3 regions of the Aliinostoc maniaoense genome follow, and region 1 is predicted to be linked to each of the others. Evidence: predicted binding sites of a transcription regulator. Region 1 holds the regulator's gene; each other region holds the start of a gene.

The links. The regulator NtcA, encoded in region 1, controls nitrogen genes in cyanobacteria. The targets are predictions, from matches to a motif close to TNTGTANNNNNNNNTACANA.
Region 2: a site for NtcA is predicted at 1,465-1,484, ahead of rpe (ribulose-phosphate 3-epimerase). Genes of this name have one in related genera too.
Region 3: a site for NtcA is predicted at 1,158-1,177, ahead of glnA (type I glutamate--ammonia ligase). Genes of this name have one in related genera too.

What each region holds. Positions count from the first base shown of each region.
Region 1 covers NZ_CP187952.1:6,462,880-6,465,157, forward strand. Annotated here, with positions in the region: gene ACPZ3T_RS28400 (DUF3084 family protein) at 1-451, opposite strand, end outside; gene ntcA (global nitrogen regulator NtcA) at 622-1,293, opposite strand; gene fabI (enoyl-ACP reductase FabI) at 1,779-2,278, shown strand, end outside.
Region 2 covers NZ_CP187952.1:554,710-556,987, reverse strand. Annotated here, with positions in the region: gene ACPZ3T_RS02390 (hypothetical protein) at 1-11, shown strand, start outside; gene ACPZ3T_RS02385 (hypothetical protein) at 72-593, shown strand; gene rpe (ribulose-phosphate 3-epimerase) at 731-1,438, opposite strand; gene ACPZ3T_RS02375 (S8 family serine peptidase) at 1,631-2,278, shown strand, end outside.
Region 3 covers NZ_CP187952.1:5,188,769-5,191,046, reverse strand. Annotated here, with positions in the region: gene glnA (type I glutamate--ammonia ligase) at 1-1,033, opposite strand, end outside; gene apcB (allophycocyanin subunit beta) at 1,394-1,903, shown strand.

The DNA.
Region 1 (2,278 bases):
CACTTTGGAGTTCAGTTATGGCTTTTTGATATTGGTTTTGGGTGCGCTGAAGTTTAGTTTGGGTTTGCGCTAAATCTTGTTGGGCTTTAAATTTTTCTTGTTTGGTGGTTTCTAATTCTTGATTGGCTTTGTTGCGTTCAGCCTCTACCTGGCTTTTTTGTTGTTCAGCAACTTTAAGTTGTTCTCGTTTTTGTCTGAGGTCTTGTTGAATATCTTCTAACTCAAACACCCCTTTCCGCAAGCCTTCATCCGCCAGAAATAGAATAGCTAGGGTGGTGGCCGCTGTTAGTACACCACTGACAATAGTGACTACTACGGCGGTATTTTTGGGGCGAAGCTTAAAGAGTGAGAGGCGTGCTTTGCCAACTCTTGTGCCGATGCGATCGCCAACTGTGGCAATTACGCCTCCCAAAATTAAAATTGCTGCAATGAGGATGTAGCCGGTGGTCATCTTCAGCTACCGAATTGTTTCCAGATACAGCCTACTACTTTCAGTCATTATCTGTGGAGGATGGGGGGTTGGCAATAGCTGATCTTACTCAATATTTGAGATTTATTGCCAACTATGAGTGTTATCTACCAAAATATAACACGCCTCATCTCTCCTGACTGCTGTGAATTTTATGTGAACTGTCTGCTGAGAGTCACAGGTTTATGCACAGTAATCTTTTTCTTGTGGATAGAAATCATTTTTTTCTCGCGCAGATCCCCTAGTAATCTGGTGACTGTGACGCGGGTAGAACCAATTGCTTCTGCGATCGCTTGATGAGATAATTTCAAATCAATTGTGATCCCGTCTGCACAAGGAATCCCAAAATCACGGCAGAGAATCAACAGAAAACTGATCAATCTCGAACCCATATCTCTATGGGCTAAGGTTTCAATCATCATCTCTGTTTGCAAAATCCGCGAAGATAAACCCCGCAGCATCAACATAGATAGTTCAGGATTTTCTTTGAGGGCTTGCTCGACTTGTTCAATGGGTGCAGACAGCAATTCTACCGGGGTAAATGCCACCGCATGGTAAAACCGATCAGACTTATTACCTGTTAACAGAGACAGCACACCAAAAACGCTATTTTCCCGCAGTAGTGCGACTGTAATTTCTTCTCCTGCCTCATACACCCTGGAAAGTTTGACTGCGCCTTTCAAAAGAAAATAAACTCGTTCAGCAGGATCGCCCGGAAAAAAGATCGTTTTATTGCGTTCAAACGTTTCGACAACTGGCGGAAAAGCTCCAGTTGCCATCTGGCGAAAAACATTTGCTAGGGCCTTATCTTGTGTCACGATCATCTCCCTTCCCCTACCCAATGCCGGAATAAAAAAAAGTAAAAACTAATTACCTAAGAATACAGCTGAAAAATCAATAAAGCACCGTTAATCCGGCTGTACTTTCCTATACTCAAACCCATAACTTCATAGCTATTTGTTTATAATGATACCTAATTTTGGCAATTTTTAGCCAGCAATTCTTGATAGATACTTCTACTTAATAGAACTATCAGGTTTTTCATCTAAAAACTTAAGTAATCTTGAAAATATCTTAAGGAATAATATGTATTTTAAATCTCAAAAACGCCATTCCTAATCATCATTTTTGCTCATCCTGTATAAAAACAAGACAAACACGCCCCAGATTCTAGTATGCTCATGAAGACAGGAGACAGGGCGCAGGAGACAGAAGGTAAAGGGGAAAAGGAAAATCAAAAATCATACCCAGTCCCCAATCCCCAGTCCCCAGTCCCTCATTTCATCAATCGTTCACATCAAAGGTTTCTATGCTGAATCTGAATGGAAAAAACGCTCTGGTGACAGGTATTGCCAATAATCGCTCTATTGCTTGGGGGATTGCCCAACAACTACACGCCGCCGGAGCAAATCTCGGCATTACCTATCTACCAGACGACAAGGGGAAAATGGAGAAGAAGGTTGCTGAACTAGTAGAACCTCTCAACCCCAGCTTATTTCTTCCCTGTAATGTCCAAAACGACGAACAGATTCAATCTACCTTTGAGACTATCCGCGATAAATGGGGCAGGCTAGATATTTTGATTCATTGTCTAGCTTTTGCTAACAAAGATGATTTAAGTGGAGGTTTTAGCCAAACTTCCCGTACTGGCTTTGCTACAGCTTTAGAAATTAGCACCTATTCACTTGTACAACTAAGTGGTGCAGCTAAACCCTTAATGACGGAAGGCGGAAGTATCATTACCTTGACATATTTGGGTGGTGTGAGGGCAGTTCCCAACTATAACGTTATGGGTGTGGCGAAGGCTGG
Region 2 (2,278 bases), 800 kb from region 1:
AGTATACCTAATAGAGTTTGTATTCAATATTCAATGGCTACAAACTTCTAAACTAGAAGGAGATGAGAAAAGTGACCAGTAGTGAAGAATACAGAAGGCAAATCATGAGGGATTTGGCTGGAGGAAATATTGAATCTCTAGATGATGTAAGTAGTGACGTTGGGACTCAATACGAAACCTTCGATGATTTTGCTCAACGGACAACACCAGATCAACGTCGTAATTTATTCAATCGTTCCTTACAACCAGAACGGATTCCCCCAAGTCAATTAGAACCCGATTTACAAAAAGCGATCGCGCAAATCAAACCGAATGAACGCGATGATGTTGCACGTGCCTTTTTTAAACATTTGAAGCAAAGGGGTTTAGACGAACGTCACCTAGAACAGCAATTAGGCCTTTCGACACACCACGCCAGCCGCATGAATGCTGATGATGTCAGTCGGCTTGCATCTTTCGCCTATCACAACCACCCTGATATTTTCCGGGAAGTGTTAGCTGAACAGCCAGGAATTATCAAATTCCTCAGCAATCCCGTAGTTGCAGGAATTATCGGTATAGCAGCAGCTAAGTGGTTGAGTAGCCGCAAATAATATCCAAGTTCGTAGTAAGGACTTTAGTCATTCTTTTAGGACTAAAGTCCTTACTACAAACCTCTAAAAAAATTAGGGTAGGAAATTTCCCACCCTAATTTTTTATTATTTTTAGTTAATACTAATTAGCGACGGAATTAAACCTTTGCTAATTCTGGTGTAGGACGTTTGCTGTTACGAATATTGGTAATTGCTTCAGCGTAATCCTTAGCATTGAATACAGCAGAACCAGCTACAATTGCATTTGCTCCCGCTTCTAAAACTTGCCAAGTATTATTAGCTTTTAGTCCACCATCTACTTCAATCCAAGGATCTAAACCGCGCTCATCACACATTTGACGCAGCTTGCGGATTTTGGGTACAACTTCAGGAATAAAACTTTGACCACCAAAACCCGGGTTAACGCTCATAATTAAGATTAAGTCGCACAGTTCTAGAACATATTCAATTAGTTCTAAAGGAGTACCAGGGTTGAGTACGACTCCAGCTTGCTTACCGAGTTCTTTGATTTGTCCGAGGGTGCGGTGCAGGTGGGGAGAAGCGTTATGCTCACAATGTACAGAAATAATATCTGCACCTGCTTTAGCGAAACCTTCTACATACTTCTCTGGTTCAACAATCATCAAGTGAACATCGAGAGGTTTTTTGGTAACTGGACGAATCGCCTCCACTACCAGAGGGCCTATCGTAATATTAGGTACGAAACGACCGTCCATTACATCAACGTGAATCCAATCCGCTCCAGCTGCATCTACAGCGCGAATTTCGTCACCTAAACGACTAAAATCTGCTGATAGGATAGATGGAGCGATAACAATGGGTTTTTCAGATCGGTTTTGGGTCATGGCTAGTGGGTTTTTAAGCGTTCTCGTCTGTAAGCATTGTAACAAAATACTGTAACAAAATATTGAGAATTTTGGAATTAGGGACTGGGGAATGGGGACTGGGGACTGGGGAATGGGGTTGGAAGGTAGAATAGACAATGCCCTATGCCCTATGCCCTAAACTTAATGAATAATAACTATTAACTATTGACTATGAATAAAAAACTAATTTGGATATTCTGCGGCTTTGGTGCTTCTTGTGTCAGTTTCCCGGTTTTAGCTTTAACTTTAAAAAGTTCTTTGGGAATTGATGGTATAGATGTTTTGAAGTTACATCAACCTCCTTATAATTTGCTGGGTAGAAAAATTGCGATTGGTCAGGTGGAAATTGGTCGTCCTGGGATGTTTGGCTGGGATAAGGCAGTATCTAAAAACCGTGCTGTGTCTTTGGCGGGGGTTTTTTCACGCAATACTCCAGCTAAATCTAATAATGGTGTTGACCCCCATGCTTATAATGTGGCTGGTGTGATGGTGAGTAGAGATAAAGGTTTTCCTGGGGTTGCTCCCCAAGCTAGACTTTATTCTACGGCTGTAGGTTCTACAAAAAATACGGGTCAACCAGAGGAGTGTTTATCAGCGCAACACATAGCTTTGCAAAATGGCGGTGATGTTCGTGCCATTAATTTTAGTTTTGGCGAACCTCTCAACCGCGACCCCCGACCGGATGCTATTTTAGATGGTAATGCTTTATTGACGTTGTGTGTTGACTGGTCTAGCCGTGTTCACGATGTTTTGTATGCGATCGCGGGCAATCAGGGCAAGGGTGGTATTCCTATCCCTACAGACAATTTTAACGGATTA
Region 3 (2,278 bases), 1.3 Mb from region 1:
GGACAGAAGCGGAACGATTACCTTGGGAGTAAGCCAAGTTTACAGGTGCTTCATACCCAGGTACTAGACGCTTGTAGGAGTTGGTGGAGGGGTTGGTGATAGCCAACAATGCTGGTGCGTGTTTGAGGATACCACCAATGTAGTACAGTGCCATGTCACTTAAACCAGCATATTTGTCACCGGCAAACAGAGGTTTACCATCTTTCCAAATAGACTGGTGGGTGTGCATCCCAGAACCGTTATCACCAAACACAGGTTTGGGCATGAAGGTAACGGTTCTGCCGTATTTCTTAGCTACGTTTTTGATGACGTATTTATAGGTCATCAACCAGTCAGCAGCTTGGATTAACTTACCAAAGCGGAAGCCCAATTCGCACTGACCGCCAGTGGCTACTTCGTGGTGATGCTTTTCAATAGGCACACCTAGTTTTGCCATCGTCAACAGCATTTCTGTCCGCATATCTTGGAAGGTGTCTGTTGGCGAAACGGGGAAGTAACCTTCTTTGAAGCGAGTTTTGTAACCAAGGTTGGGGCTTTCTTTTCTACCGAAATTCCAACGGCCTTCTATTGAATCTACGTGGTAGTATCCCTCGTTGGCAGTTTGGTCATAGCGGACATCATCAAAGATGAAGAATTCAGCTTCAGGGCCAAAGAAAGCAGTGTCACCCAGACCGCTAGACACTAAGTAGTCTATGGCTTTTTGGGCGATAACCCGTGGGCAACGGTTGTACCATTCGCCAGTACGGGGTTCTTTGATGCTACAAATAATACTTAATGTTGGCTCTTCCATGAATGGGTCGATCCAAGCGGTGTTAGGATCTAGCACCATTGTCATGTCTGATTCTTCGATGCCTTTCCAACCCCGGATGCTGGAACCGTCGAAGGGTACACCATCAGAGAATGAACTTTCGTCAATCTGGTCTTGGAACACGGTGAGGTGCTGCCAAGTGCCGAGGGTATCGACGAATTTTAGGTCAATCATCTGGATGTTTTGGTCTTGAATCATTTTCAAGACTTCTTGTGGGGTTGTCATTTTTACTCCTTCTCTGCCAATTTCTTAACGTCAAACCAGAATCTTGCCAAAGCATCCTAACCCTACTGAGCGGAACAAAGTTGTGACACACCTGAAATATCGTAGATTCTCAACATTAGAGAGTTTTGTAGTGGTTGTTACAGATCATCTGGATTACAGGTAATATTAACCTTTCTTTCGACATCTGCACAAAAGAGGGAAAGTTAATCTCAGAGGGGTCAACTTTGACATAGAATCCTTAAATAATGGATAAATGGTTTTTGTGCCAAATCTATATTTAAATAGCACAAAAATTTACTGGTGCGTAAGTGCAACCAAATAAATATCAAACCACGATAGCAACGATTGGGAGAAGAAGGAATGCGTGACGCGGTAACAACCTTAATTAAGAATTATGACGTAACTGGTCGTTATTTTGACCGGAATGCGATTGATAGCTTGAAATCCTATTTTGAGAGTGGCACAGCTCGCGTGCAAGCTGCGGCTGCAATTAACTCGAATGCGGCTGCCCTGGTGAAGCAAGCTGGTGTGAAGTTGTTTGACGAACTGCCAGAATTGATTCGTCCTGGTGGTAACGCTTATACAACTCGTCGTTACGCAGCTTGTTTGCGAGATATGGACTACTACCTGCGCTACGCTACTTATGCGCTGGTTGCTGGTAATACCAACGTTTTAGATGAGCGTGTTCTGCAAGGTCTTAGAGAAACCTACAATTCTTTGAGTGTGCCTATTGCTCCCACAGTTCGCGGTGTGCAAATTCTCAAGGATTTGGTGAAAGAACAAGTAGCTGGTGCGGGTATAACTGACACTGCTTTCGTTGATGAGCCATTTGACCACATTACTCGTGAGTTAAGCGAGCAGGATGTGTAAGAAGGCAGGGGGCAGAGAGCAATGCGGTCTTGGGCTTTGCCCAAGTGGAGCAATTGCGGAGGGGCAGGAGGCAGGGGGGAGATAACAAATAATTTTTTCCTTGACTTTACTACTACCTGCTCTAGATTCAGCACTTGCTGAGTCTGTCATCTAAATTTTTGTGAAGCGATCGCCTGACAAAAGATGTTCAGAGGCGATCGCTTTTTTTACATAAATTTACAATGATGGCTATGGTGCGATCGCTGTGCTTAGATGCTGTAGGTCAAGTCACGTAATATGATGATTTACTAGCAATAACTACTACACTGAACAATTATCTTGTAACAAAAACAGCAGATACCTTGGTGAGCATTATTGTTCAACTAAATCAAAAGG